4 regions of the Rhizobium sp. LjRoot30 genome follow, and region 2 is predicted to be linked to each of the others. Evidence: predicted binding sites of a transcription regulator. Region 2 holds the regulator's gene; each other region holds the start of a gene.
What was found. Region 2 encodes LexA, which represses DNA repair genes until DNA is damaged. Its sites were predicted from a motif close to TGTTCNNNNTGTGTTCNG; they were not measured.
Positions count from the first base shown of each region.

Region 1 (7,356 bases), on a different contig from region 2:
GCACGACGTGGCAGGCGAACCCCTTCCTTGCCCGCGCGCAACGGCTGATGCAGGAGACCATAGAAGAGCCGTTGTCGATCGAGGAACTGGCGGGACGTTGCGGCATTTCTGCCCGCGAGCTGCAATATCTCTTCCGCAAATACCTGAAGGCCAGCCCGAAGAGCTATTACCTGACGTTCCGGCTGCAACGGGCCAAGGAGCTTCTTCTCTACAGTCCGATGAGCGTCGGCGAAACGGGATTGGCGTGCGGCTTCTCCTCGCCCGGAACCTACTTCAGGGCCTTTCGCGCCCGGTACAAGACAAGTCCGACCAGCTACAGGAGAGCCTTCCGCGAGAATGGCCCGCGTCCGGACGGGCGGCGGCTCTACTGAGGCTCACAGCACAGGCAGGGTCACCCGTTGGTCTCCGCGCTGCCGATGCGAACGGGAAACACCCTGAGCTGGTTCATGAAGTGATCGGGGATCCATTCTCCCGGCGCCTCGGCAATTCGAAGCTCTTTGCCAAGTGCGGCAAACTCCTCGAGCATCACCCTCGTCAACATCACGCCCGCGTAGCGGCCGGGACAGATGTGGGTCCCCAAACCAAACGTGGTCAAGCCTGCCTGAGGTCGGCTCATGTCGAAACGTTCGGGGTCCGGAAAAACCGACGGATCATGGTTGCCTGCCGCCCACATCATGGTGATTTTGGTCCCGGCAGGCAGGATCAAGCCATCGACGTGAAAATCCCGCAGGACGTAGCGGCTGAGGGTCAGCACAGGGGGTTCGAGCCGAAGCGCTTCTGCGATGGCGCGTGGCAGGGTCTGCGGTGCCGCGCGTACGGTCGCCAGAGCCTCCGGGTTCTCGAGCAGGGCATGAAACGTGTTGGCTGCCGCGAGCGCGGCCGTGTGAAAACCATCGACGAGATTGCCGGCGAGAACCGCCCCGACCGACTTCGGAACGAGCCCCACCTCGTGGGGATCGTCGGGAAAGTCGAACTCCTTCAATCGTGCGGCGATGTCGAGCATGGCGGGATCGCCGTTCTCCAGCCCGCGGGCCGCCGCCAGGTCGAGCAGCCGGGCATATTCCGCGAAGGCCCGGTCGAGAACCCTCAGATCGTCTTGGCTGCGATTGGCATGAAAGAGCCGCGTCATCTCCTGAGCGCATCGGCCGATCACCACGGCCTCCTCGTCGGTCAGATGCAGCAACCGGCTCCAGAAGCCGACGACCACGGCCTCCGCAACCGTCTCGACCAGGTCGACGGTTTCGCCGTCCTTAATTCGGCCGATGACCTGGCGCGCGACCGTGCGTGCCAACTCTTCCATCTGGCTGACCTGCTTGGGACCGAGCCAGTTCAACAGCATTCGGCGAGCCGGGCCATGCAGGGGCGGGTTGAACGTGAAGACCTGGGCGCCGATCACCTCGCCGATTTCCCAACCGGGAGACCGTTCGGAGACCGCGCCCTCCTTGAAGCGGTTCGGATACATTTTTCCGATCGGCAGATTGCCGATTTCGGGCGCGGTGCCGAACAGCATCAGGTCCGCATGGCGAAAGACAACGAGTTGGCCCTCCGGCGTACGAAGGAAACGAGGCTCTTTCGTGCGGAAAACGCGCCGGCAAAAGGCACGAAAATTGTCTCTACCGCCGGAAAAGCCAAAGTCGGAGGTGGTGGGAAGTGACCGGATATCGAGTTGTGTCGGCATTACTTTGCCCCTTTGCTGGATGAACCGGACTATTCTTCCGGAGCCACTTTGACCTTGAGGGTGCCGATGCCCGCGGTGGGAACCACCTGGCAAGCAAGGCGTGAAATTGGGCTCTGATGGAGCAAGGTATCGAGCATCTCGGTTTCCTCGATCCGGGGCTTGGGCAGCAGGCTGGCCGGCTCTATGTAGACGTGACAGGTCGCACAGGCGCAGTTCCCACCGCAGATCGCCGATATTTCATCGACGCCCGCTTCGCGGAGTATCGCCAACAGCGAAGCCCCGATCTGACCATCGCTCTCCCTGGTGCGGCCGTTACGTCCGGTGACGTGGAGCCTGAATGTATTCGTCATCGGCGCACCTTCCTGGCATCTGCCATCGGCATCAACTTATTGAGGGGAAAAGCCGATCCTGTTCGATGTCGGCGGGGAAATGATCCGACCCGACGACCATAACCTCCGCCGCCACAGCCAAACTCGCATAATCCGCTAAGCTCAGTGCAAGAAGCGTCAAAGCGTGATCCGAACTCTTCGAGAATGACGGATTTCAGGGTCGAAACGAGATTGGACTGCGCCGCGAAACCATGTATGTTCTTCTTTTGTTTCAGAAGAGCCATCGCCACGCGCTATGAACACCATCATCCAGATGCCTGTCCGGAAGATCATCCACGTGGACATGGATGCCTTCTATGCGTCGGTCGAGCAGCGCGACAACCCGGAACTCCGCGGCAAGCCGCTCGCGGTTGGTGGGTCCGCGGCCCGCGGCGTTGTGGCAGCGGCTAGTTACGAAGCCCGAAAGTTCGGCGTCCACTCCGCCATGCCCTCGGTGACCGCCGCGCGAAAATGCCCGGAGCTGATCTTCGTTCCACCGCGCTTCGATGTCTACAAGGCCGTGTCACAGCAGATCCGGGAGATTTTCGCGGAGTATACGCCACTCATCGAGCCGCTGTCGCTGGACGAGGCCTATCTCGATGTCACCGAAAATCTGAAAGGCATGGAGATTGCAACCGAGATCGCCCTGGAAATCCGGGCGAAGATCAAGCAGGTCACCGGGCTGAACGCCTCGGCGGGAATTTCCTATAACAAGTTTCTCGCCAAGATGGCGAGCGACCTGAACAAACCCAATGGGCAGGCCGTGATCACGCCGAAAAACGGACCGGCATTCGTGGAAACATTGCCCGTCAAGAAATTCCATGGTGTCGGCCCGGCCACGGCCGACTACATGAAGCGTCATGGGATCGAGACTGGCGCAGACCTCAAAGCGAAGTCGCTGCAATTCCTGGCCGAACATTTTGGAAAATCCGGCCCCTATTTCTACGGCATCGCGCGGGGCATCGATGAACGCCAGGTAAGGCCCGATCGGATCCGCAAATCCGTCGGCGCCGAAGATACGTTCGTGCAAGACATCGACAGTTTCGACCTGGCGAAAGCGGAGTTAAAACCTCTCGCCGACAAAGTCTGGCGGTATTGCACGGCGCAAGGTATCAGCGGCAGGACGGTGACCGTGAAGATCAAGTATTCTGATTTCACGCAGGCGACCCGAAGCCGGACCAGCAGCCAGCCGATCTCCGCTGTGCCAGATATCGTGGAAGCCGCCGAAACCCTGCTCTCGACGGTTTATCCTTTCAAGCTTCCCGTTCGTCTCCTCGGCGTCACCCTGTCGTCGCTCACGAACGACAGGGTGACCGGCGATGAGGAACAACCGCAGCTCGGTTTCGATTTATGATCGACAGCCTGTTCAAGAGAAGAGAAAGCCGTGTCGACATCCCGCGTTCGCGTCATTGATCTGGAGACAGCCGGCAACGGAGCGAATGACGTCTGCGAGATCGGCTGGCAGGATGTGGTTGTCGACGCGGACGGCCGCTGGACCGTCAATGACGAGCGCGGCGCCCTGATGGTCAATCCGGGGCGGCCGATCTCGCCGGAGACGATGGCCGTCCATCATATTCTCGATGAACAGGTCGCAAACGCCCCCTATTGGAAAGAGGTCGCACCAGCTGTGTTGCGTCCATCCGGCAAGATCGATGCTCTGGCCGCGCATCGTGCCGCTTTCGAACAGCGATATTGCACGCCGCGGCTGACGGGTGGGCTGCGCTGGATCTGTACCTGGAAATGCGCGCTGCGGATCTGGCCCGAATTGCCACGATTTTCCAATCAGATGCTGCGCTACCAGCGCATGCCGCAAGGCTTGGTCCATGAGATCGGACTGCCGGCGCATCGGGCGATGCCGGACGCCTATGTCACGGCTCATCATCTGCGAGACCTGTTGAACGCAGCATCGCTCGAACAGCTTCTGGCCTGGAGCGCCGAGCCTGGCCTTCTGCCCCGCGTGCCGGCCGGGCCGGAGCGCGGCAAGAGTTGGGAGCGTATCAGCACGGAAACGCTCACCGGGTTTCTCAACGAGCGAGATGCCGATGTCCGCTTCAGTGCCCAGACAGAGCTCGCAAGACGGGGTGAACTTGAGCCGCCCGCGCTTGTCGAGCCTGTGCAACGAACCCTGATCTGATCGACGATCCTTACCCCACGACATCCAAGCACAGGAACTGGCCAAGCTGATCTTCGGCGCGGACCAGCCGTCAACTCTTGCCGCGTCAGGTCGCATTCAAACGACCGATGCGGATGGCGCAGAAGAACTGGACCGGATAATCGCCACCAGCCGCCGTCCATATTCAAGCCTGTCGTTTTGATGGCGATGGGGGCAACGAGATGAGAAAAGGTTCAGGGCCAGTTTGGTTGTCAGCCCTTGCGATAAACGGTCGGATCCGGAATCGGCACGGCTGCCATCAGCGCCTTGGTGTAATCCTCGCGCGGGTTTTCGAATATCTCGCGGCGTGTGCCGCTCTCGACGATCTTGCCGCCACGCATCACCGCCACCTTGTGCGACATGCGTTCGATGACAGCCATGTCATGCGAGATGAAGAGATAGGCGAGCCCCATCGTCTCCTGCAGTTCCAGCATCAGGTCGAGCACGCGGGCGCGGACGGACACATCGAGTGCGGCGACGCTCTCGTCGGCGACGATCAGTTTCGGCTCGAGCGCCAGGGCGCGGGCAATGCAGATGCGCTGGCGCTGGCCACCGGAGAATTCGTGCGGATAACGCGTCGCCGCATCCGCCGTCAGCCCGACGCGGCGGAGCAATTCGGCGACGCGGTCCTGCCGTTCGGAAGCATTGCCGATGCCGTGGATGACCAGCGGCTCCGCCACCGCCTTGCCCACCGACATGCGCGGATCGAGCGACGCATAGGGGTCCTGGAAGATCATCTGTGCCGAGCGCCGGAACGGGCGCATGTCATGCTGCGATAACCCGGCAATGTCGCGGCCGTCGATCTGCACCGAGCCTGAAAACGGAATCAGTCCCAGCACCGCCTTGCCGGTGGTCGACTTGCCCGAGCCGCTTTCGCCGACAAGGCCCATCGTCTCGCCGGGCATGATGTCGAAAGAAATGCGGTCAACCGTCGCCGCCGGCGCCTTGCGCTTGAAGATAAGGCCCGACGCGCTGCCATAGGTAACGCTGAGACCGGTGACATTGAGCACGGGTGCGGCGCCGCGCGGGGCCGGTTCGATTGTGCTCTTCGATACCCGGGGCGGGCCATCGGTTCCGGCCAGCGCGCCGAGCCGCGGCACGGCGGCCAGCAATTGCCGCGTATAGAACTCGCGCGGATGGCCGAAGACCTCAATCGACGGCCCCTGCTCGACGATCCGGCCCTGTTGCATGATCACGACGCGGTCGGCCATCTCGGCGACCACGCCCATGTCGTGCGTGATCATGATGATCGAGGTGCCGAACTCCGCCTTCAGCTTGCGCATCAGCGTCAGGATCTGCGCCTGCACGGTCACATCAAGCGCCGTGGTCGGCTCGTCGGCGATCAGCACCTTGGGGCGGCAGGACAACGCCATGGCAATCATCACCCGCTGGCGCATGCCGCCGGAAAGTTCGTGCGGAAACTGCTTGAGGCGCCGGGCGGGATCGCTGATCTGTACCGCTTCCAGCATCTCCAGCGCGATCGCCTCGGCATTGGCGGCACCTTGATGCTCGCGGATCGCCTCGACCAGCTGCGCGCCGATGCTCATCACCGGGTTGAGCGAGGTCATCGGCTCCTGGAAGATCATCGCGATCTCGCCGCCGCGGACATGGCGCATCTGGCTGTTGGAGAGCGTCGTCAGCTCCCGTTCACCGAGCTTGATAGTGCCCGACGTCACTTTCAGCGAGGCCTTGGGCAGCAGGCCCATGATCGACAGCGAGGTCACGGACTTGCCCGAGCCGCTTTCGCCGGCGATGCACAAAGTCTCGCCGGGATAGAGGTCGAAGGAGATATCGTCGAGCACCCGCTTCAAACCCTCGGGTGTACGCGCATCGACCGAGAGGCGCTCGACGCTGAGCACCGGCGCCTCTTTTGGCTTGGTTTCGGTCACGCGAGCACGATCCTGGGGAAGTAGAAGGAGACGACCCAGTTGGGCATGTCGACGATTTCGGAGATGCGGAGATCGCCGCAGACCGAGCAGAGCATATAGGCATCGACCGGGCTGTAGCCGTGTTCGGCGGTGAGCAGGTCGATCATGCGCATGACGGCTTCGCGCGCACCGGTCATCAGGTCCGGACCGATGCCGGTCGTCACTTCGTAGCCCATGCCGTCGAGATGGCGGGTGACCGGTTCGGTGGTGGTGAAGCGCGGCGACTTGAGATTGGCGCCCTTGACCAGGTCCAGCGTCAGCTCGACATTCATCTGGCTTTCGATTGCCGTGCCGCAGACCTCGCCGTCGCCCTGCGCCGCGTGCGTATCGCCGACGGAGAACAGCGCAGCCTGGACTTCGATGGGCAGATAGAGCGTCACGCCGGCGGTCAGATCGCGGATATCCATGTTGCCGCCGACCTGGCGCGGCGGCACGACCGAATGAAGGCCGGGCTCCGCCGGTGCGACGCCGATCGTGCCGGTAAAGGGTTTCAGCGGCACCTTGCCGCCGGGGCCGAAGGCGGATGGCGCCATCGATGCCGTGTCATAGGTCCAGATATGCAGTGCCGGGTCCTTGAACTGGTCGGCCAGGAGGCCGAAGCCGGGAATATTGGCGGTCCAGCCGACACCGGAGGGGTGAAACTTGTTGATGGTGACCTTCAGCGCATCGCCCGGCTCAGCGCCCTCGATATAGACGGGGCCGGAGACCGGGTTGATCTTGCCGAAGTCGAGATTGGCGAGTGTCGCCAGCGTGGCATCCGCACCGATCTGGCCGCCGGAGGAATCCATGCATTCGAACAGGATGGTCTCGCCGGGCTTTGCCGTCAGCGCCGGCGGGAAGTCGCGGTTCCAGCCGAAATTGTGCTGGGCGCGGTGAATGGTGTGGTTGCAGATGCTGCACATAGGAATTCTCCGGAGATTGTCGCTGCCCCTCATCCGCCTGCCGGCACCTCTCCCCTTTCTGGCGGGGAGAAGGGCCTTGGGGCGCTGTCGGTGCCTGTGGCGTCCCCTCTCCCCGCAAGCGGGGAGAGGGCCAGGGTGAGGGGCAAACCTCACCCGATGCATTCGCTTACTTCACGAAGATCGCGTCGTAGTTGATGACGCGGGTCGGGTCGATGTAGATGTTGTTTTCGCCGCCCATGCGCAGCGACTTGGCCACGACGCGGCGCTCATTGGTCACGGGGATCCACGGCGCGTCCTTCATCACGTCGGTGAAGATCGTCTTCCACGC
Region 1 is NZ_CAXUSG020000002.1:668,141-675,496, forward strand. Features, by position in the region: gene ACSQ3I_RS07065 (GlxA family transcriptional regulator) at 1-371, shown strand, start outside; gene ACSQ3I_RS07070 (cytochrome P450) at 392-1,678, opposite strand; gene ACSQ3I_RS07075 (2Fe-2S iron-sulfur cluster-binding protein) at 1,708-2,028, opposite strand; gene dinB (DNA polymerase IV) at 2,303-3,400, shown strand; gene ACSQ3I_RS07085 (exonuclease domain-containing protein) at 3,431-4,180, shown strand; gene ACSQ3I_RS07090 (sterol carrier protein domain-containing protein) at 4,203-4,361, shown strand; gene ACSQ3I_RS07095 (ABC transporter ATP-binding protein) at 4,411-6,087, opposite strand; gene ACSQ3I_RS07100 (acetamidase/formamidase family protein) at 6,084-7,028, opposite strand; gene ACSQ3I_RS07105 (ABC transporter substrate-binding protein) at 7,195-7,356, opposite strand, start outside.
Region 1: the regulator LexA is predicted to act here: its motif matches at 2,264-2,281, upstream of dinB (DNA polymerase IV).

Region 2 (7,356 bases):
CCGCCATCGTCACCGACGAGCGACGGGCAATATCGAAGGAAACGACCGAGGCGCTGCGGCTGTCGGGTCTGGCGCATATCATTGCCATTTCGGGGCTGAACATGGCGCTTGCTGCCGGTATCTTTTTTGTCGGTGTTCGGGCCGGGCTCAGCGTTTTCACCGGGTTCGCCCAGGCGTATCCGGTGAAGAAGATTGCCGCATTCGGTGCGTTGGTAACGGCGTTCGCCTATTACCTCATTTCCGGTTTTGCCGTTTCGGCCGAGCGGGCCTTCCTGATGATGGCGATCATGCTGATTGCGGTGTTCTTCGATCGCCCTTCGATCAGCCTGCGCAATGTCGCGCTGTCGGCCATCGTCATTATCGCCATGTCGCCCTCGGAAGTGATGGGCGCAAGTTTCCAGATGTCTTTTGCAGCAACGCTGGCTCTGGTGGCGGGGTATGCTTTGTGGAAGGAGCGGCCGGCGACCGAACATGCCTCCGCAATCCCCGGCCTACGAGCGGCGGTATGGGTGTTTCGCTTTTTCGGCGGAGTTTTCTTTACCTCGCTGATCGGTGGCCTGGCGACGGCGATCTTTTCCATCGAGCATTTTCACAAGCTCGCAACCTATGGGCTGGTCGCCAATCTTGCGGCCATGCCGATCATTTCCTTCGTTGTCATGCCGGCCGGCCTGATCGGCATGTTGCTGATGCCCTTCGGCCTCGATGCCTTTCCCCTGCAGATCATGGGAGCAGGGCTGGAATTGGTGATCGCAATAGCCCGGATGGTTTCGGGCTGGGGTGGCGAAGTGGCGTTCGGCCGCCTGCATCCCGTATTCTTTCCCTTGTCGGTCGCCGGCTTTCTGGTCATGACGTTGCTGCAGACGCGGCTTCGCCATCTCGGCGGCCTCCTGATCCTGGCGGGCGCGCTTGCAGCTTTCATGGCCGATGGCCGCGGTACGGCCGATCTCATCGTCGCAGAGGATGGACGCCTTGCCTCCGCCCGTCTTGACGGGACGTGGAGCGTCAATCGCGATCGCCCACCCGATTTTATCTTTGCGCAATGGCAACGCGCTCTCGCGATCGGCGAGCCAAGGGATCCGCAGCAGCTCGAAAACACCGCAAAACCGATGGAGAAGGATGGAAAGAGAAAACGCCTGACAGCCGAGGAAGTGAAGCAGGCACGAACCGCCATGCACAAGGCGCTGGCGGAAAGCGAGGAGGGACGTTTTGCCTGTGCAGCAAAACTGTGGTGTGTCCTGCGTCTCGGCGAACGCAGGATTGCCCTGGTCGATGATCCTGCATATGCCGGCGCCGCATGTGATGCGGCAACGCTTGTCATCGTCTCGGCACGGCTCCGTTTCGAAGCCTGCCGCTCCGGGGCATTGCTGATCACGTCGACCACGTTGAGACGCACCGGCGCACTGGAAATCAGCCTGCCTGAGAACCCCGCCGAGCAACCCCGCCTGGCCCCGGCCTTTGAGAACGCCGAACGCCCCTGGATGCGTCACCGCAGTTACGATTGGCGCAGCGGTGAATTCAATGCGGCTTTGCCTGCCTCGATTGCCGCATTGATCGTTCAGTGATAGCGGCGGATGAGACCGACCAGCTTTCCCTGTACCTTGACGCGATCGGACGAGAAGATACGGGTTTCATAAGCCGGGTTGGCCGCTTCGAGCGCAATGGAGGCGCCCTTGCGGCGAAAACGCTTTAGCGTCGCCTCTTCGTCATCCACCAGGGCCACGACGATATCGCCGGGCGTCGCGCTGTTGACGTTGCGGATGATGACGGTGTCGCCGTCGAGAATGCCGGCCTCGATCATCGAGTCGCCCTTGACCTCAAGGGCATAATGCTGGCCGGAACTGATCATTTCCGCCGGAACGACGATTTCGTGCGTGTTGTTCTGGATCGCGGAAATCGGCACGCCGGCGGCGATGCGTCCCATCACCGGCACGGAAACGGAATGAGGATTGCTGTCTGCCGCCGATTTGACAGGCTTGGAGGGGACTGCGGCGACAGGCTGCGGCTTGCCGAGACTGCCTTCGATGACGCTTGGCGAAAAGCCGCGCCGCGGCTGCGGGGCAGGGGAATAGGCCTCCGGCAATTTGATGACCTCAAGCGCCCGCGCCCGGTTGGGCAGGCGGCGGATGAAGCCGCGCTCTTCCAGGGCGGTGATCAGGCGGTGGATGCCTGATTTCGATGCCAGTTCAAGGGCATCCTTCATCTCGTCGAAAGAGGGCGGCACACCCGATTCCTTCATGCGCTCATGGATGAAAAGCAGAAGTTCCTGTTGCTTGCGTGTCAGCATCGTTTCCATCCCCAGAATCGCGAAACAAATCCAGAACAGACACTATCTGTTCGGCATGTGTTCTGCAAGTCCCCAATTTTGATGGATAATAAGGGAGGCGGAGCCTGTCAGTCCCCCTCGGGCAGGGTAGATGGTGCCGGCTCGATCGTCTCGTTATCAAGGTTCACCAGCCACGCCAGACGTGTCTGGTAGCGGACGATCACCTTGTATTCGGGGCCGAGTACGTCGCGCGCGGCATCTCGAAACGGCACCTCTTTCAGCGCCGGCGGAAGCAGGTCCGAAATGGAGGCGACCTTGTATTGTGCGTCGGAAGGAAGATCGACCACGACCCAGACTTCCGCGACCTTTTTATGCGCGTCTATGTCGATGCGCAGAATTTCGATGGGGGTGGGTGTCGCCCACTCGACGATCCTGCGCGAAAGCTTCGCCTGGACGCCGGCTTCCATGAAGCGGAAATAGGTCGCAGTGAAGAGTTGCGAGAAGACGATGGCGAGGAAGGCTGCGATCGTGACAAAACCCAGCGTAAATTTGATGCGTCGCGTGCCTGCCCTGAACAGCAGATCACGCGGACCGAGGACCAGATAGACGATACAGGCGGACAGAATGATCGCACCGAAATTCGTGGCGAAAAGCAGCAGCGCCTCGTAGCAGCGCGAGAGCTGGCCGAAATAGAGCAATATGCCTGCCGCGGCCAAGGGCGGAACAAGCGAGACTCCGATAGCCGCACCCGGTATAAGGCTCGCCTCGGATTTGCGGATCTGGACGTAAGCGCCGGCGATACCCGCGGCAAGCGCGATGACGAGATCCTCGGCCCCGGGGTCTGTTCGGCTGATGACCTCGCTGGGAATTACTATTCCCCTCGGCACATCGGTCAGCCAGACGAGCAGCCAGGCAAGGAGCACGCTCAAGCCTGCTGCCAGCCAGACGGTCAAAAGCAGTTTGCTGGCGCGTCCGACCCATCCCATCACGATCGAGGATGCTATTCCGAGGATCGGGGTCATCAGCGGGGCCACCAGCATGGCTGCGATGATCACGGCGCCGGAATTGCGCAGGAGCCCCATCGTCGCGATGACGACCGCAAGTGTCAGGAGGATGGAGAAACGCCGCCAATAGGCAGGCGTGTCACTTCCCTCAAAGCGAAGGATATCTCTGACGCTTCCGTACATTTGGTTGGCCATGGCAGATCGTTCTCGGGATGGTTTGTAAGGGTCACAGACATTCGGTTTCGACAGGCTCGTATCGAGCAAACGGCCGTTTCTACATCCGCTTCACGCAACGGAAACCGACATGACTTGTCGATGTATCCTCCGTTTCAGCATGGCGTGCGGCCGGCCGGTAGCGCTGGCAATAGTTCGGGGCGCACAGATGTGATCCCCCCTTCAGTACGCGTTGCGGAATACGAATGGCCGGTTGCTGGGGATCGAAACTGGTTTCGACGCCTGCTCCCCGTGGATTGACCGGGACGCAACATGGAGACTTGGCCGGTTCGGGATGGCGGGCAGACCAATAGTCGGTCGTCCATTCCCAGACATTTCCGATCATATCATAGAGACCATAGGGGTTGGCCGGGAAGGACTTGACCGCCGATGTGCGTTCCGTGCCTTTCGGTTTGGTGCTGTGGGTCGGAAACATTCCTTGCCAGGTATTGGCCATGAGAACGCCACCCGGTATCAGCTCATCTCCCCAGGCGAATTCGGTATCGTCCGATCCGCCGCGCGCAGCCAGCTCGAACTCGGCTTCCGTGGGCAGATCATACCCTGCCCACCGCGCATAGGCCTGGGCGTCCGTATAAGCAACGTGAACGACAGGATGGTCGAGTTTGCCGCGGAGGTTGCTTTGGCCGCCGAGGGGGCGCCGCCAGTTCGCCCGGAAGGTGAAGCTCCACCATTGCCAGAAATCCCGACCTTTGATCGTTTTCGGCGGCGTGAAGACAAGTGAACCGGCTCGCAGCATTTCCGGCAAAGCTCCGGGGTAGTTCTTTGCGTCCGGAACTTTCTCGGCAACGGTGACGTGCCCCGTCGCTTCGACGAACGCCATGAATTGCCGGTTGGTGACCGGCGCCTCCATCATCCAGAAGCCATCGACCGTAACCGGGTGTGCGGGGGCTTCCTCCGGATAGTGGTGATCTGATCCCATGACAAAGGTCCGACCCGGTATCCAGATCAGTTCGCCGCTGCGGGTAATGTTTCCTGCCATCTCTGCTGCGAGCGTCATGCCTGCCTCCGATTGCCTTCGAGGAAGCTTGTCCGGACCGGAGCACTGGAGGAAGTACGCAACGGTAAACGTCGGGGCGTTTCGGCATGTTGTCCGCGAAAAGCCCATTTCGCCCCGAAATCCCGCGTTTTCAGCAGGTTGACATTCAGTTTTCGGGTCGCAGACGACGCGCAACAAGGACGTAATCGCCTGCACTTTAACTGTAACGTACTTCCTGACAGAGCGAGACATCCGCATCCTCCGATCACTTTGTTTCAACGCAAGCAATGAGGAGAACGCGGATGGTGGGTCTGAAAGCTGGCGGGCTGGCCGCTATCGCAATGCTGGCGGTCACGAGGGCGGTATTGGCGCAGGACGCTGAAAACGATTTGGCCAAGAAGCTCAGCAATCCCGTCGCTTCGCTGATCAGCGTGCCGTTCCAGTTCAACTACGATGGCGGATATGGGCCAACCGACGGAGATCGGATCACGCTGAACATCCAGCCCGTCATTCCCATTACCATCAACGAAGACTGGAACCTCATTTCGCGGACGATCGTGCCTATCATCTGGCAGGACGACATCGCCGGGCCGTCCGGCGAACAGTCCGGGCTGGGAGACATCACGCAGAGCTTCTTCTTCTCGCCGAAGGAGCCGACCGAAAACGGCATCATCTGGGGCGTCGGCCCGGTTTTCCTGCTGCCGACCGCCACGGACGACATGCTTGGAGCCGGCAAGTTCGGACTGGGTCCAACGGCCGTGGCTCTCAAGCAACAGGGATCGTGGACCGTGGGGGCATTGGCAAACCACATCTGGTCGGTTGCCGGCGATGGAAGCCGGCCCGATGTCAGCTCCTCCTATCTCCAGCCCTTTGTTTCCTACACGACCCCGGACGCCTGGACCTTCGCGCTCAACACGGAAAGCAGCTACAACTGGAAGACCGATGATTGGTCGGTTCCCGTCAATTTTCAGGTTTCGAAGCTTGTCCAGTTCGGCCAGCAGCCGGTCAATTTCACGGCAGGCGCTCGCTACTGGGCTGTCAGCCCGGACAACGGCCCCGAAGGCTGGGGTTTTCGCGTGGCGGTCACCATGCTGTTCCCGAAATAAGCGATCCGGTTTGGAACAGCGGCTTTCCCAGAGCAATTCCGGCAAATATGCGGAGCGCTTTTGCATCCATAATTGCGTAGAAGCAAATGGATCGCCCATGTCCGCGTTTCAGGGAAATGCGGACATGGGCTTCGCGTTGTCCTCGGATCGTCATTCATTCAACCCCGCCGTCCGCTGAAGGAAGAGCCGGGCTGGTCATGCTGTGTTCGGCGAGCCGTGTGTAAGCGACGTAATATTTGTAGATATTGCCGACATAACGGACGGTTTCACGTCCGACGACCGCTGCCGAAGCATGCTCCACATTGCCGAACCAGACGTTGGGATCGAGGTTCATCGCTTCCGCCCTGCGCCTGAATTTACGCAGGTTGCCAGGCCCGGCATTGTAGGCCGCCAGGGCAAAAAGCAACCTTTCCCGCAGCGGCAAAGCTTCGTCGTCTATGTAGGTGTCCAGCAGATGGCGCATGTATTTGGCGCCGGCCTCGATGTTTCGTTCGGCGCTGGTATCGACCCCCTTGATGCCCACCGCCTTGTCGGCTGCGGTGGACGGCAGGAGTTGCATGATACCGACTGCGCCGCGGGAACTGCGCCGGCTCTGATCGAGCTGGGATTCCTGATATCCCTGGGCCGCGAGCATCAGATAATCGAAGGAGTATTTCTCGCCGTATCGATGAAACGCCGTGACAAGGAGCTGGAATTGCTCGACGTCTTTCGGAGCGTAGGCGCGCTTGACCATGCTGTCGCTCTGGTAGAATTTTCGCTTGAGAATGTTCCCGAACGTCGTGCCGATACGATGGTTCTTGACGAACTCGTCCAGCACGGCCTTGAGGTGAGGGCTGTCCTTTCGGATGGCCCAGGCGATCTTGCCATCCGAAGCGATCTTGATTGTCGGATGTACGGAGATGTGGGGAAATATCCCCGTCCAGAGGTCTGCCGTATGGCGATCGACGACCGTCCAGTTGAGAAGCCCTGCATTGACCATTTCCAGCAGATCCTCGTCTTCGAGATCCTCGTCCATGGCCGTGATGGCGATTGCCGGCAGGCCGCTTGCCTGCCGCTGCACGTTGATTGCCGTCAGGTGTTCGTAATAGCTGCTGGACTTGCGGAGAGGGATACCTTCTTCCGCAAGGTCGTCCAGACTGGCGATCGCACGGCTTTCCGCTCCGACCACCAGAACTTCCTCCGCATCGCCGTAAACAGGCAATGTAAAGTCGACGAGTTCCTGGCGATTGGGTGTGATCGTCAGATTGGCCATGATGATGTCGCCACGCCCTTCCAGCAGCGCACGGACAAGCTCCTCGCGTCGTGTGGGAACAAAGGCGACGCGCATGCGCCGGATCTCCTTTTTCCGGTCCTTGTTCAGGCGCTTCTCAAGTTCGCGCCCGAAGTCTACCGCCGTTCCGTACTGCGCGCCCTTGTCGACGAAATAAATAGTCTTACTGAACGGTACCAGCACACGGATCAGGCGTCGCTTCTCCAGGGCCTCGAAGTCGCCGATATACTGACCCAACAGGTCCCGCGGCAGGGTTTGAGCTTGGACCGGCCACCGGTCCAAGGTGCCAAAGACAACAGATGCCCAAATGACGACGAACACACATAGACGCATGGATTGCCTCCCGAAAGCGTGTATCGGATCATTGCGCATGCTCGGGATTGGGCCAGTACGTAACGGTAAATGCTGTTTTACTGTTACGTACTTCTCCGCTGGCGGCAGAGCCGCTCTATTGACCCATCTCGATGGAGGGCCAGCCGGTGAGCGCGGATGACGAGGACTTG
Region 2 is NZ_CAXUSG020000005.1:280,487-287,842, forward strand. Features, by position in the region: gene ACSQ3I_RS13200 (ComEC/Rec2 family competence protein) at 1-1,562, shown strand, start outside; gene lexA (transcriptional repressor LexA) at 1,556-2,284, opposite strand; gene ACSQ3I_RS13210 (DUF389 domain-containing protein) at 2,392-3,531, opposite strand; gene ACSQ3I_RS13215 (formylglycine-generating enzyme family protein) at 3,542-4,498, opposite strand; gene ACSQ3I_RS13220 (transporter) at 4,819-5,583, shown strand; gene ACSQ3I_RS13225 (transglycosylase SLT domain-containing protein) at 5,738-7,174, opposite strand.

Region 3 (7,356 bases), on a different contig from region 2:
ATCGCCGCCAAATGGCTGAAAGGTGTTCCGCCGCACCTCATCGCCCTTATCCATGTGACGACAGGCACCGCGATGCTCGCCCCCTTTCTCGGTTTCGACGTCATGCCCTCAAGCAGCGATGTCTGGCCGCTTCTGATCACGCTCGGGATCGTCCACACCGGCCTGATGTATGTGTTGCTCTACGGCGCCATCCAGCGGCTTCCGACACACCTGACCGGTGCCCTCTCCTTCATCTATCCCATCGCCTCGATCCTCGTCGACCGCATCGCCTTCGGCCATCAGTTGCACCCCATGCAGATCGCCGGCGCCGCCGTCATCCTGTTTGCCGCCGCCGGCATCAATCTCGGCTGGACGGTTTTTCGAGGCGGCTCCGCCGTCGCCGGAACCACGGCGGGAAGCGCAAAAAAGTAACGGCCGTGTCCTAGCGCCATGTCTTGCTTGCCGGGCGGATTTCTGCAATGCGAAAGCCTCATTTCCGGAGACACGACATGACCTTCACCGCCCTGTTCGCCTATTGCGTCGCGCTGTTTATCGCCGCCGTCATTCCCGGCCCCGGCATCACCGCGCTTGTTGCGCGGGCGCTGGGTTCGGGTTTCAGGGAAACCTTGTTCATGGGCCTCGGCATCATCCTCGGCGACATGGTGTACCTGACGGCCGTCATTCTCGGCCTTGCCTTCGTCGCCCAGACCTTCACCGAGGCCTTCATCGTCATCAAGCTCGCCGGTGCGCTTTATCTCGTCTACATCGCTTGGAAACTCTGGACCGCCGGACTGCTGCCGCAGGATATTGCCGCAAAACGCTCCAGCAATCCGGCGCTGGCCTTTCTCTCCGGCCTGCTGATCACGCTCGGCAATCCGAAAAGCATGCTGTTCTACGTCGCCCTTGCGCCGACGCTGATCGATATCCGCAGCATCGGCCTGCAGGAATATGCCGTCCTCCTGACCGCCACCTTCTTTGTCCTGCTGGTCGTGCTGCTTCCCTACATGGCGCTTGCCTCTCGTGCCCGTGCGCTGCTCAAGCGGCCGCGCGGCCTTCAGGTGCTCAACCGCATGGCCGCCGCGATCCTTGCAGGCACGGCAACCTTCATCGCCGCCCGCGCTGCCTGAGACCGAAAAACCGGAAGACACGATGCGGGCCGGAGTCCGGCGCTGTCTCCCGATCGTTTTCCTTGCATTGTCGGGCGCTTGCGACAGCAAACCTCTGGCGGAACGGCGGAATTGATCCTACCTTGCCGCCAACCACGACGAACAGGGAGAAAACGATGTCTGAACCTCGCAAGCCCGGCCGCGGCCGGGTCTACGCCTCGATCACCGAAACCATTGGCGATACGCCGATCGTCCGGCTGGACAAGTTTGCCAAGGAGAAAGGCATCAAGGCCAATCTTCTCGCCAAGCTGGAATTCTTCAACCCGATCGCTTCGGTGAAGGACCGTATCGGCGTGGCGATGATCGAATCGCTGGAGGCCCAGGGCAAGATCACCCCCGGCAAGACGACGCTGATCGAGCCGACCTCGGGCAATACCGGCATCGCACTCGCTTTCGCCGCCGCCGCCAAGGGTTACCGGCTGATCCTCACCATGCCGGAAACCATGTCGGTCGAGCGCCGCAAGATGCTCGCCCTGCTCGGCGCCGAACTGGTGCTGACCGAGGGACCGAAGGGCATGAAGGGGGCGATCGCCAAGGCGGAGGAACTGGCCGCCGCCGATCCGGACGCACTCATCCCGCAACAATTCGAAAACCCGGCCAACCCGGAAATCCACCGCAAGACCACGGCAGAGGAAATCTGGAACGACACCCAGGGTTCGGTCGACTTCCTCGTCTCTGGCATCGGCACGGGCGGCACGATCACCGGCGCCGGGCAGGTGCTGAAGACAAAGAAGCCTTCTGTACAGGTCGTTGCCGTCGAGCCGGCCGACAGCCCGGTTCTCTCCGGCGGCAATCCCGGTCCACACAAGATCCAGGGCATCGGCGCCGGTTTTGCCCCAAAAGTCCTCGATACGACGATCTATGACGAGATCGTCAAGGTGAGCAACGACGAAGCCTTCGAAAATGCCCGGCTCGTCGCGCGGCTCGAAGGCGTGCCGGTCGGCATTTCTTCCGGCGCAGCGCTGGCAGCGGCGACCGTCATCGGCCAGCGCGAAGAAAATGCCGGCAAGACCATCGTCGTCATCATCCCCTCCTTCGCCGAGCGTTATCTTTCGACCGCGCTGTTCGAAGGCCTGGTCGGCTGATCCAGAATATCTTCCGGCGGTGTGGCGCTTCCGCGCCCTTCCGCCGGCAAGATGATGCCCCGCTTACGCTTACGCTTACGCTTACGCTGCCGCCGACAGCCGTTCGCCGGCGATGCGGTAAGAAATGGCTTCGGCCAGGTGGATGCGGCCGATGACCTCCTTGCCATCGAGATCGGCCAGCGTGCGCGCCACCTTCAGCACCCGATGATAACCACGGGCAGAAAATTTCAGCTTCTCCGCCGCGTCGCGCAGCAGCTGCAGCCCGGCCGCATCCGGCTCGGCCAGAACCTCGATCAGTGCTGTGGAGCAGCGGGCATTGGTGGAAATGGCAGCCACGCCGGCCGCCAGGAAACGTTCCCGCTGCATCTCCCGGGCGCGGGCGACGCGGGCGGCCACCGTGCTGCTCCTCTCCGCCGCCATCGGCCGGAGAAGGTCGGTCGCGGCCACCGCCGGCACATCGATGCGGATATCGATACGATCCATCAGCGGCCCGGAAATCCGCGCCTGGTAATCGCTCATGCAGCGCGGGCCGCGAGCGCAGGTGTGGCCGGGTTCGCCGGCCATGCCGCAGCGGCAGGGGTTCATTGCCGCCACCAGCTGGAAACCCGCCGGATAAGAAACCCTGTGGTTGGCACGGGCGATAAAACATTCGGCGGTTTCGAGCGGCTGGCGCAGCGCGTCCAGCACCTGCGGTGAAAACTCCGGAAACTCGTCGAGAAACAGCACGCCGTGATGGGCAAGCGAGGCCTCGCCCGGCCTGGCGCGTAAGCCGCCGCCGATCAGTGCCGCCATGGTGGCCGAATGGTGCGGCGCGCGATAAGGCCGCCGGTCGGAAAGTTTTCCACCCGGCAACTGGCCGGCGATCGAATGGATCATCGACACTTCGAGAAGTTCCGGCGCTGACAGCGGCGGCAGGATCGACGGCAGGCGTGCCGCCAGCATCGACTTGCCGGAGCCGGGCGGCCCGACCATCAACAGGTTATGCCCACCGGCTGCCGCCACCTCCAGCGCCCGTTTGGCGCTTTCCTGGCCCTTGATATCGGCAAGATCGGGCAGGTTGGTGGCATTGGCGCGAACCGCCGGTTCCGGCCGCGACAGCACCTGCGTACCGCGAAAATGGTTGGCAAGCGCGATCAGGCTGCGTGGCGCCAGAAGCTCGACGCCCTCGCCGGCCCAGGCCGCCTCAGCCCCGCTTTCGCTGGGGCAGATCAAGCCCTTGCCGACCGCGTTCGCTGCGATGGCAGCCGGCAAGGCACCGGCAACGGGCGCCAGCGTGCCGTCGAGATTGAGTTCGCCGATGACGACGTAACCCTGCAGCGCATCGCCGGGAATAGCGCCCAGCGCCGCCATCAGCCCGAGTGCGATCGGCAGGTCGAAATGCGACCCCTCCTTGGGAAGGTCGGCAGGCGCCAGGTTGACGGTAACCCGCTTGGGCGGCAAGGCAAGGCCGGAGGCGTGCAGCGCCGCCTGGACCCGCTCGCGGCTTTCCGCCACCGCCTTGTCCGGCAGGCCGACGATCTGCATGCCGATCTTGCCGGGCGCCAGCATGACCTGCACATCGACGGGCACGCCTTCGATACCGTGGAATGCAACCGTACTGACGCGTGCCACCATGTCTCCGCCCCTTTTGCAACTAAAAGACCCGGTTTTACAGCTTTAGCGGGCCTGTCGATACAATCTGGCATGGAAAATGGAATAAAACAAGAACATCAGAAGAACAATTTCCCGCACCTCGCGCATTGGAGTTGCGCGAGGTTGTATGAGCGGAACAAAGGAGCTGAAACGGCCGCGACTACGCCCGTTTGCTCTCGATGGCATCCCAGAGCAGGCTGGCGATATCGGCGCCACCGAACTTCTTGACCTCACGGATGCCGGTGGGCGAGGTGACGTTGATTTCGGTCATGTAGTCGCCGATGACATCGATGCCGACCAGCAGGAAACCGCGGGCTTTCAACGCCGGGCCGATGCGCTCGCAGATCTCCAGTTCGCGCGCCGTCAGTTCCGTCGCCTCGGCCCGGCCACCGACATGCATGTTGGACCGGCTGTCATGCTCGGCAGGAACACGGTTGATGGCGCCGACGGGCTTGCCATCCACCAGGATGATGCGCTTGTCGCCCTTGCGCACCGCCGGCAGGTACTGCTGGGCGATGAAGGGTTCGCGGAACATCTGGCCGAACATTTCCAGCAGCGAGGAAAAATTGCGGTCGTCGCGCGAGGAATGGAAGACGCCGGCGCCGCCGTTGCCGTAGAGCGGCTTGATGATGATGTCGCCCATCTCGGCGCGGAAGCGGGCGATCTCGCCGACATCACGGGTGATCAGCGTCTGCGGCATCAGGTCGGCAAATTCGGTGACGAAGATCTTTTCCGGCGAATTGCGCACCCAGGCCGGATCGTTGACCACCAGCGTCTTGGGATGGATGCGCTCCAGGAGATGTGTGGAGGTGATATAGGCCATGTCGAAGGGCGGGTCCTGGCGCAGCAGCACCACGTCCATGGTCGCAAGATCGACGCGTTCGGCCGGGCCGAGTTCGAAATGGTCGCCCTTGACGTCGCGCAGCACCATCGGCTCGACGCTGGCATAAACCTTGCCGTCGCGCAGGCTGAGGCGATCGGGGGTATAATGGAACAGCTTGTAGCCGCGCGCCTGCGCCTCGAGGCTCATGGCAAAGGTGGAATCGCCGGCAATGCTGATGCCGGATACATGGTCCATCTGGACCGCTACATTCTTGATCGTCGCCATGGGCTGCTCCCGTTCGATGCCGGCTTTATCTAGGATAGGCAGGGCATGAACGCAACGGGCGACGCATGCAGCACGTACAATCTTCCCGCAGGCTGGTTAGAATATTTCCGCTTTTCTCCGAACCGCGAAAAATCTCCAACCTTTTGTTTTTGCGCAATTCCGGCCGCAGAACCGCTGCGCACTTTTGCTGGAATTCCTTTAGCCGGCGAAACCCCTCGGCGGCTTGGAACGCAGGAAATTGGCGAGGCGATATGCCATCGCGACCGGCACCGGAAACGGTTTGCGGACGAAGGCAATCTTCTTGACGTAGTCGTCGACCCGCCAGGTCGCCCAGGTCCGACCGCTGAAATAGCCGATGTCGCCGGTCCGAAGGACACGCTCCGAACCGTCCTCGGTTGTCACGTGGACCTCGCCTTCGAGGATGACCACCGTTTCGTCCCAGTGAAAATACCAGCGGAAATGCCCGGCGGTGCAATCCCAGATCGCCGTCATCGCTGCCTCATCGGCGCTCCAGGAATGCTCGGCAATGCGCGCCTGCGGCTCACCTTCGATGATCCAGGAGGGTTCGATCGGGGACGGCTTCATTTCCATCCCCTCGACCGGGGCGGAGACGAGCGGCTGCACAGTGCCTGCCGACAGCGGCAGCGTCCGCACCGCCATTGCCGCGGCACTCGCCAGCATCAACTTCAAAACCATGATTCACCCCTGCATCAAACGACCCGTTGCCGCCAGTCTAGCGGCAAGGCGTAAGAAGTCGGTTCAAACGATCTGTCGTTTTTTAACGATCAATCGCCGAAAGTGCAACTACAGGCGTGCTACCTGCCTGAATCACAGCGTCAGACGTGCGGCTGCCGATCCGTTTTCCGGTCTCATTGGAGAAGAAGTGCAGTCGTTCGGGGGCGATCGCAAGGTTCATCACATCAGCCAGCTCGGTTTCCGGCGGCAGGGCAACGGTCAGCGGCTGGTCACCCAACGTGCCATGCACGAGCCGTTGCGACCCCAGTTCCTCGACGTAATCGACCCGAAGGGCAAACGATGCCTCCCCCTCTCGGGCGATCCGCAGATCTTCGGCACGCAGGCCGACCGTCAGCGGTCCGGAGGCGGGGGCGAAGCCGTTCAGCTCGAACACCGCCGGGCCGATCGCCAGCCGGTCACCATGAAGGTCGCCCTTCACCAGGTTCATGGCCGGCGAGCCGATGAAGCTGGCGACGAAGGTCGAGGCCGGGGTATGATAGACCTCCAGCGGCGCGCCGATCTGCTCGATCTGGCCGCCGTTCAGCACCACGAGGCGGTCGGCCAGCGTCATCGCCTCCAGCTGGTCGTGGGTGACGTAGATCGAGGTGGTGCCGAGGCGGCGCTGCAGCCGCTTGATCTCGCCGCGCATCGAAACACGCAGCTTGGCGTCGAGGTTCGACAGCGGTTCGTCGAAGAGGAAGGCGGCCGGCTTGCGGACGATGGCGCGGCCCATGGCGACACGCTGGCGCTGGCCGCCGGACAGTGCGCGCGGGCGGCGCTCCAGATAGGGTTCGAGCTGCAGCATGCGGGCCGCCTCCGCGACGCGTTCGGCGATCTCCGCCTTCGGCGTGCCGCGGTTCTTCAGGCCGTAGGCGAGGTTTTCGTAGACCGTCATATGCGGATAGAGCGCATAGTTCTGGAACACCATGGCGATGTCGCGGTCGGCAGGATCGACGTCGTTGACGACACGATTGCCGATGCGCACCGCGCCTTCCGAAATCGTCTCCAGCCCGGCAACCATGCGCAGCAGCGTGGATTTGCCGCAACCGGACGGGCCGACGAGCACGATGAATTCGCCGTCGGCAATGTTGATGTCCACCGAGCGGACGGCGGTCACGCCGCCGGTATAGATCTTCGAGACCTGGTTGATGTCGATCGTCGCCATCGGCGCGTTCCTTTACTTGTCGCTTTCGGTGAGGCCCTTGATGAACCAGCGCTGGAAGATCACCACGATCATCACCGGCGGCAGCATGGCGAGCACGGCGAGCGCGAAGGCCTCGTTGTAGTCAGGGATCTGCGAGCCGATCCAGACCTGCAGGATGGATTTGATGCCGCGCATCAGGGTGAAGAAGCTCTCGTCCGTCGTCATCAGCATCGGCCAGAGGTACTGGTTCCAGCCGTAGACGAACATGATGATGAAGATCGCCGCCATCATGGTGCGCGACAGCGGGATCAGCACGTCGATGAAAAACTTGAACGGGCCGGCGCCGTCGATGCGCGCCGCCTCCAAGAGTTCGTCCGGCACCGACTTGAAGAACTGCCGGAAATAGAAGGTGCCGGTGGCCGACGCCAGAAGCGGCACGATCAGGCCGGTATAGGTGTTGATCAGGCCGAGCTGGGTCATCACCTGGTAGGACGGCATGATGCGCAC
Region 3 is NZ_CAXUSG020000001.1:156,056-163,411, reverse strand. Features, by position in the region: gene ACSQ3I_RS00820 (DMT family transporter) at 1-411, shown strand, start outside; gene ACSQ3I_RS00815 (LysE family translocator) at 489-1,106, shown strand; gene cysK (cysteine synthase A) at 1,262-2,230, shown strand; gene ACSQ3I_RS00805 (YifB family Mg chelatase-like AAA ATPase) at 2,312-3,844, opposite strand; gene gshB (glutathione synthase) at 4,023-4,970, opposite strand; gene ACSQ3I_RS00795 (cupin domain-containing protein) at 5,169-5,666, opposite strand; gene ACSQ3I_RS00790 (sn-glycerol-3-phosphate import ATP-binding protein UgpC) at 5,749-6,870, opposite strand; gene ugpE (sn-glycerol-3-phosphate ABC transporter permease UgpE) at 6,883-7,356, opposite strand, start outside.
Region 3: the regulator LexA is predicted to act here: its motif matches at 3,922-3,939, upstream of ACSQ3I_RS00805 (YifB family Mg chelatase-like AAA ATPase).

Region 4 (7,356 bases), on a different contig from region 2:
AGATGTCAGCCAACTTGAAAAGAAGTGTCGTCACCAGCTTGCTAGGATCAGGTTCGATGGAAGGGTTATTGTCGTGTACCTCTAATCTGCACGCAAACAACTCCCCTGCCTGACTGCTGGTAGCGTCCCACCGCAATCCCTTTTCCTTGGCCCACCCGATGAGCATGGCCGTGGCATCTAGCAATCCCTCATACGCGCCGGTGTATTTCATGCGGACAAAGCGTCCTGCGGGAAGAACACCTTCGACCAAGCGGCCAGACAATGGAATCGTCGCATCCGTGGTCATGCCGGTCTCGATTTCGAGGCTCGGCATGTCGACAACGTTGAACTTGATAAACTCCATCCCATTCGATGGCACCTCCGCTTGTGAAAAAGCCTCGAACAACTCATCGAACGCTGGATCGACTTCCTCGGCAAACGGTATGACTACGGGCAAGCGTACGGCGACGTATCGCTCAGCGTCCCGCACAATAATTTCTGGCATCGTCAAATGGAAGTCCTCCTCACTTTCCAGAACGACGCACGAATGCTCATAAACCCGACAACTTCGGCGAAATAAATCGTATTCCGAGAGGCTTTGTTGGAAAATGCTTCACCGGTGACCGAGCATCCCGCCGTCTTGGCGGGGGCAGTAGCACTGCTCCAATCTCCTGGGATGGAGCGCTGCCGGTTTCACCAGAAATTTCTGCCAATTTGAACTGATGGAACTGTCGGCCGCGCGGACGGTTCTCTCACGGAATAGGGAGATACCGATGAAAATCGAAGACTTTGCTAGCAAGCCGCCAGAGTTCATCCTGGAAGACTTTTTCTCAGGCCGCCTTCGAGGTTGGGGCATTGTGTTGACCCGCATGGGAAACCTTCAGAACCGCTTTTCAATCGAAGCAGAGGGTAGATGGGAGGCTTCTGCCAACACCTTATCTTTGAAGGAGACGTACTTCTTTGATGATGGTCATCAGGACCATCTGACGTGGACCATCATCAAACGGAGCCCAAGTGAATACGACGGGCGGGAGACGCTTATCGAAGGCACTGCCAAAGGCGAGCAAACAGGAAACGCTTTTCATTGGACCTATCATCGCGAAGTTCCGGCCTCGGACGGCTCGAAAGCGCGGTTTGGATTCGATGACTGGTTTTTTCTGCATGACAAGAATCGCATGACTGCAAATGCATCCTTGACCAAGTTCGGCATACAGGTTGCAACCTTGAACGCCTTTTATGAGCGAGAACAGGCGGTGTGAATTCTATAAGATCGCAAATGCGACCGCTTTTTCAACGGCGTCGAGTGCGCCGGACCTCGCAGTTGACTAAGTTGTTGACTACATCGCCCGCGCTACCCTGCCGGTCCTAGCTTAATGCCCGCCGCCACTGACCGGGAGTGGTTCCTATTTTCGCTCTAAATATCCGGGTGAGATGTGCCTGGTCACAGAAGCCGCATAAAAACGCCACTTCAGCAATGGTGAGCTTTGTTGTTCGCAGAAGCTCCTTAGCCTTCTCCACCCTCCTGAGGATCACCCACTTATAGGGTGGGTGGCCGACAGACAGTCTGAACGCTCGCGTAAAATGTCCCTGAGATAGACCACAGGCTTCAGCGACGGAAGAGAGAGACACGTCTGTCGCCAGGTTTGCCTCAAGTAGTTCGAGCGCGCGTCTCTTCTGCCATGCAGCAAGGTGACCGTAAACTGGCGGTTGAGTGCTCTGGCTTCCATAGGTCGTGCAGAGATGAAAGGTAAGGACTGCGGCAACGTGATCCTGGAAAAGGCGACTTGCGCTAGCTGGATTATGGACCGCTGGAAGACAGACGCGTATCAAGCCCCGTACGATATCGTCCTCGACATCCCGTCCTGGGACTGCATGAAGCGTGTCGATCCGTCTACCGCCCAGGTCTTCTTCGAAGGCAGTCAGCGCTGAGCGAGGAATATGGAAGCCCAGTCCGTCAAATGATGACTTCATGTCTGCGAGCCACATCCTCCGGTAGTCGTATATCGTGAAGTTGCCGCTTCTAGAAATTTTGCTGTCTACCTTCTTGCCGTCGACCCAAAGGTCGCCCTCATAATCTCGAAGGTTGAATGCCAAAAAGAACGCGTCCTCATGAACGGGTGGATCGATGATCCCATGTCCAGAACGAATGCAAGAGAGCCTAGCCATTGTCACCTCGGATTTCCCGAAGACCGGCGCTATGACAATGTCCGCCTGCCTGGCCCGGAAAAAATCCATCTCTTGATTGCTGGTTATAGGGTGTCGCATGAGGTCCGAATGTCGAGTTGCGCAAGTCTGCCGTTTTCGGAGAACATAGCCACACTGACAATTGGCTGATAGTCTAAGGCTCAAGGCACACCGGGGGCTTCCACTGCCAATTCGCTAGCGAACTCGCTTTTCTTCGAAAGAAACGATTCTGTCAGTCATGGATCGATTTCCTTTGTGTGCGACAGTCCTAAATTAGCAAGGCAGGGGAAGGTGGCTTTGCATTTGTCCTTTCCGCCTTCAGACAGCATTTGGTCGCAACCAACTGCCAAGCGTCGACGAAGCTGCATAAACGTGGCCGCTGCTCCAAACTGTCGCACAAGAGCTTTGCGATCAAACTCGTTGCTTTTCTTGCAGGGGACGCACTCAATTGTGATGACCGCCGCGCGGAAATCTCTCAGTGTTAGAAGGCCGTTGGGATTTTTCTCATCGATGACATTTTGTTGGCTGTGGATGAAGATCGATTAGACCCTTGAATCTGCACGAATTTCTCAACCCACCTCCTTGTGGAGTGACAAGTCCGATCCGCAGCCCTTAACCAAACCTCCATTGACTCGCGTATGGATTGGGAACAAAAAGGGAACATATCTTCTTTTCATCACATAACAAACCGAATTCGGTCCTGATCAACATGACGCTTGCCAAAACAGTCATCTCAGAACTGCGTGAGCGTATCCAACACCTTGAAGGCGCGAACGGAAAGTCGCGGATCGTGCTTCCGTTCGGAGCGAAATTGATCGATAACCGGTTGCCAGGTGGTGGTTTGGCTCATGGAGCAATCCATGAGTTTGCTGGGGGCGGCGCTGGAACCGTCGATGGCGCAGCCGCAGCTCTGTTTGTTGCTGGCATAGCGGCTCGCACCAAAGGCAAAGTCGTCTGGTGTCTGGCTAGACCCGACCTCTTTGCACCTGCTTTAGCACAGGTTGGGCTTCATCCAGATCGCGTCATTTATGTTGAAGCGATCCGCGAGGAATATGTGCTTGAGAGCGCCGAAGAAGCGCTTCGCTTTGGCGGAATAGCAGCAGTGGTTGCAGAAGTCGTCCGATTGCCGATGACAGCATCGAGAAGGTTGCAGCTCGCGGCAGAGGGGTCCGGTACTATGGGCCTCATCATCCGCCGGTGGCGACGCCAATCCGAAGCCAACGACTTTGGCCACCCGACGGCAGCGACTACGCGATGGCGTATCTCCGTTTTGCCAGCCGAGCCCTTGCAAGTGCCAGGTGTAGGGAGAGCGCGGTGGTTGGCGGAATTGATAAGGGTCAAGGCCGGAGAAAGTGCGGATTTCATTGTAGGTGCCTGTGATGCCGAGGGTCGTATCTGTTTATTTTCCGACGCTCACGACGGACCGGATCAGGCGCGCCGATCCCTCAATACCCGCTGACACTCCTATTGGCGTTATTTCACGCAGTGGATCGAAACGCTGGCTGTCTGCCATCGACACTCCTGCCGCAAAGCATGGCCTCAAGATTGGAATGCCCGCCTCGAAAGCACAGGCGCTCGTTCAAGGGCTTGCAATGATTGACGCAGACCCAGTGGCAGACGGTCTTGCCCTGGAGCGCCTGACCCTATGGGCGCTTAGTCAATACTCACCCGTGGTGGCGATGGATAACCCCGACGGCATCGTCATGGATACGGAGGGTGCGGATCACCTTCAGGGGGGAGAGGAACTGATGCTCAGTGGGCTGGTCAATCGGTTTCATGCGCGTGGATTAGCTGCCAAAGCAGCAGTTTCCAGCACTTGGGGGGCTTCTCATGCTCTTGCGCGAAGTTTGACCACTCGCACCACAGTAATTTTGAACGGCGGCGTCGAAGCTTCGATAGCGCGTTTGCCAATCGCACTTTTGAGAGTTGATTCCGAAACAATTCAAGGGTTGCGCACACTTGGCTTTCGCAGTGTTGGTGATCTGATCAAGACACCACGCGCACCTCTGACGCTGCGTTTTGGCCCTGAACTGGGTCGCCGTCTAGATCAAATGCTAGGCGTTGTGGCTGAGCCGATTCAGCCAATTCGGCCTGAGAACATTATAGAGATTCATCGAACATTTGCGGAGCCGATTGGGGCAACTGAGACAATTGCAAAATACATATCGCAACTCGTTCAAAAGCTGTGTCGGCAGTTGCAGCGGACAGGCATGGGGGTAAGGCGTGCCGACCTCCTGGTCCACCGAGTAGACAACACGTTTCAAGCCCTTCGAGCTGGGACCGCGAAACCCGTTCGTGATGTCGCGTGGTTGACCAAGCTATTCAAAGACCGGATCGAAAAAATCGATCCAGGATTCGGCATAGAGAAACTCAGTCTCGCTGCAACTCTGGTGGAACCGCTCGACGAAAAACAGATCATATCTGATCTAGTCGATCAACAGATGCCGGATGTCGGACCCTTCGTCGATATTCTTGGCAATCGCGGGGTTTACCATCTCTATCGCATGACACCGGTTGCGAGCGATGTCCCGGAGCGATCAGTGCGCAGAATATTGCCTCTTGCTGAAGAAACCGGATTGACATGGCCGCTGATCTGGCCGCGCCCTATAAGGTTGCTGGCTCAACCCGAGGGCATAGATGTCATCGCTTTGATGCCGGATCACCCTCCTGTTTCTTTCACTTGGAGGGGAAAGCGCCGGAAAGTAAAGCAGGCTGACGGACCAGAGCGCATTTTCGGGGAATGGTGGCAGCGAACCTCGGAATGGGCAGCCGTGCGCGACTATTTTACGGTCGTCGATGAAGCCGGTGAACGCTATTGGATTTACCGCTCAGGTGATGGTGTCAATCTGGAGACAGGAACACATCGCTGGTTTCTGCACGGGACTTTCACATGAGATACGCGGAACTCCAAGTGACCACGCATTTCTCATTTCTTCGAGGAGCGTCATCTGCTGACGAGCTGTTTGCAACCGCCAAAGCGCTCGGTATCAAGGCGATTGGCATTGTTGACCGCAATTCCCTCGCGGGCGTCGTTCGCGCTCTTGAGGCATCACGGTCGACTGGGTTGCGAGTGGTGGTTGGGTGTCGTCTTGATCTGCAGGACGGCATGTCGATCTTGGTATATCCAACCGACAAGATAGCCTATTCCATGCTCACAAGGTTGCTGACTCTTGGCAAGTCACGTGGAGGTAAGGGACGGTGCATTCTCACCCTCGACGATGTCGCACTTTACGCTGAGGGCTTGATCGCCATCCTCATACCGGACCTACCCGATGAGACGTTGGCTATTCAGCTTCGAAAAATGGCGGTGGTGTTCGGCAACCGCGCTTATGTTTCGCTCTGTCTGCGTCGTCGCCCCAACGACCAAATACGACTACATGAGATTTCCAATCTTGCCGCTCGACATTCTGTAAAAACGGTCGTCACGAATGACGTTCTGTTTCACGAACCATCACGTCGGCAGTTGCAGGACGTTGTTACGTGCATTCGCAGCAGAACCACCATCGATAACGTCGGTTTCGAACGCGAGCGGCATGCAGATAGATACTTGAAGCCGCCAGAGGAAATGGCGCGACTATTTCCGCGCTATCCTGAGGCGCTTGCACGAACAATGGAAATTGTAGAGCGCTGCACCTTCTCTTTGGAAGAATTGAGCTACCAGTATCCGGAAGAAGCCCTGATTGAAGGAATGACCGCACAGCAGTCACTCGAACATTACACCTGGGAAGGAGTGGGAACCCGATATCCCGAAGGCCTCCCAGAACACGTGGAACAAACCATCCGCCGTGAGTTGGCTCTTATTGCGAGCATGCGATACGCGCCATATTTCCTCACGGTGTTCTCCATTGTTCGCTATGCGCGTTCGCGGGGAATTTTATGTCAAGGACGGGGCTCGGCGGCCAACAGCGCCGTGTGTTATATTCTCGGCATCACCAGTATCGATCCCTCAACCAACGATCTCCTCTTTGAACGGTTTATCAGCCAAGAGCGAGATGAGCCGCCCGATATCGATGTCGATTTTGAACACTCTCGGCGCGAAGAGGTCATCCAATGGATTTACAAAACCTACGGCATCCACAAGGCGGCTCTATGCGCAACTGTAACTCGATATCGCGCCAAGGGTGCGATAAGGGATGTTGGTAAGGCACTTGGCCTGCCGGAAGACCTGATTTCCGCTCTATCGAAAGGAGTATGGTCATGGTCTGAGACGGTGGGTGAGCGGCAGGTTCGTGAGTTGAATCTCAACCCGGACGACCGCCGACTAGCGCTCACGCTTCAGTTGGCTCAGCAACTGATGGGAGCGCCTAGGCACCTTGGTCAGCATCCAGGCGGCTTTGTTTTGACGCATGATAGGCTCGACGATCTCGTACCTATTGAGCCAGCCGCGATGGATGATCGGCAGATCATCGAATGGGACAAGGATGATGTCGAGGCGCTGAAATTTATGAAGGTCGACGTTCTTGCGCTTGGAATGCTCACCTGTATGGCCAAAAGCTTCGATCTTCTAAAGCAACATAAGGAGTTGCCGCTCGATCTCGCGACGATACCCGGAGAGGACCCTTCCACTTATGCGATGATCAGACGTGCCGACACACTCGGCACCTTCCAGATCGAGAGCCGCGCGCAGATGTCGATGCTGCCGCGCATGAAGCCGCGCACATTCTATGACTTGGTTATCCAGGTTGCCATTGTGCGACCGGGGCCGATCCAAGGCGACATGGTTCATCCCTATCTTCGCCGCCGCGAAGGCAAAGAGAAAGTCGAGTATCCTACTCCCGAGTTGGAGGCGGTACTACACAAGACGCTAGGCGTGCCTCTTTTCCAGGAGAGTGCAATGAAGGTCGCTATGGTATGCGCGGGCTTCACCGGTGGCGAGGCAGACCAGCTGCGCAAATCCATGGCGACCTTCAAGTTCACGGGCGGAGTATCCCGTTTCAAGGACAAGCTTGTTTCAGGCATGGTTCGCAACGGTTATGCCGTTGATTTCGCCGAGCGGACATTTTCTCAGCTTGAAGGTTTCGGCAGCTACGGGTTTCCTGAAAGCCATGCAGCCTCTTTCGCGCTTATTGCCTACGCATCGAGCTGGATGAAGTGTCATCATCCTGACGTCTTTTGTGCAGCGCTTTTGAATTCGCAGCCAATGGGGTTTTATGCTCCTGCCCAAATCGTACGCGACGCCCGTGATCACGGCGT
Region 4 is NZ_CAXUSG020000034.1:76-7,431, forward strand. Features, by position in the region: gene ACSQ3I_RS27785 (hypothetical protein) at 1-490, opposite strand, end outside; gene ACSQ3I_RS27790 (DUF3833 family protein) at 753-1,238, shown strand; gene ACSQ3I_RS27795 (helix-turn-helix domain-containing protein) at 1,345-2,214, opposite strand; gene ACSQ3I_RS27800 (ImuA family protein) at 2,873-3,622, shown strand; gene ACSQ3I_RS27805 (Y-family DNA polymerase) at 3,543-5,057, shown strand; gene ACSQ3I_RS27810 (error-prone DNA polymerase) at 5,054-7,356, shown strand, end outside.
Region 4: the regulator LexA is predicted to act here: its motif matches at 2,809-2,826, upstream of ACSQ3I_RS27800 (ImuA family protein).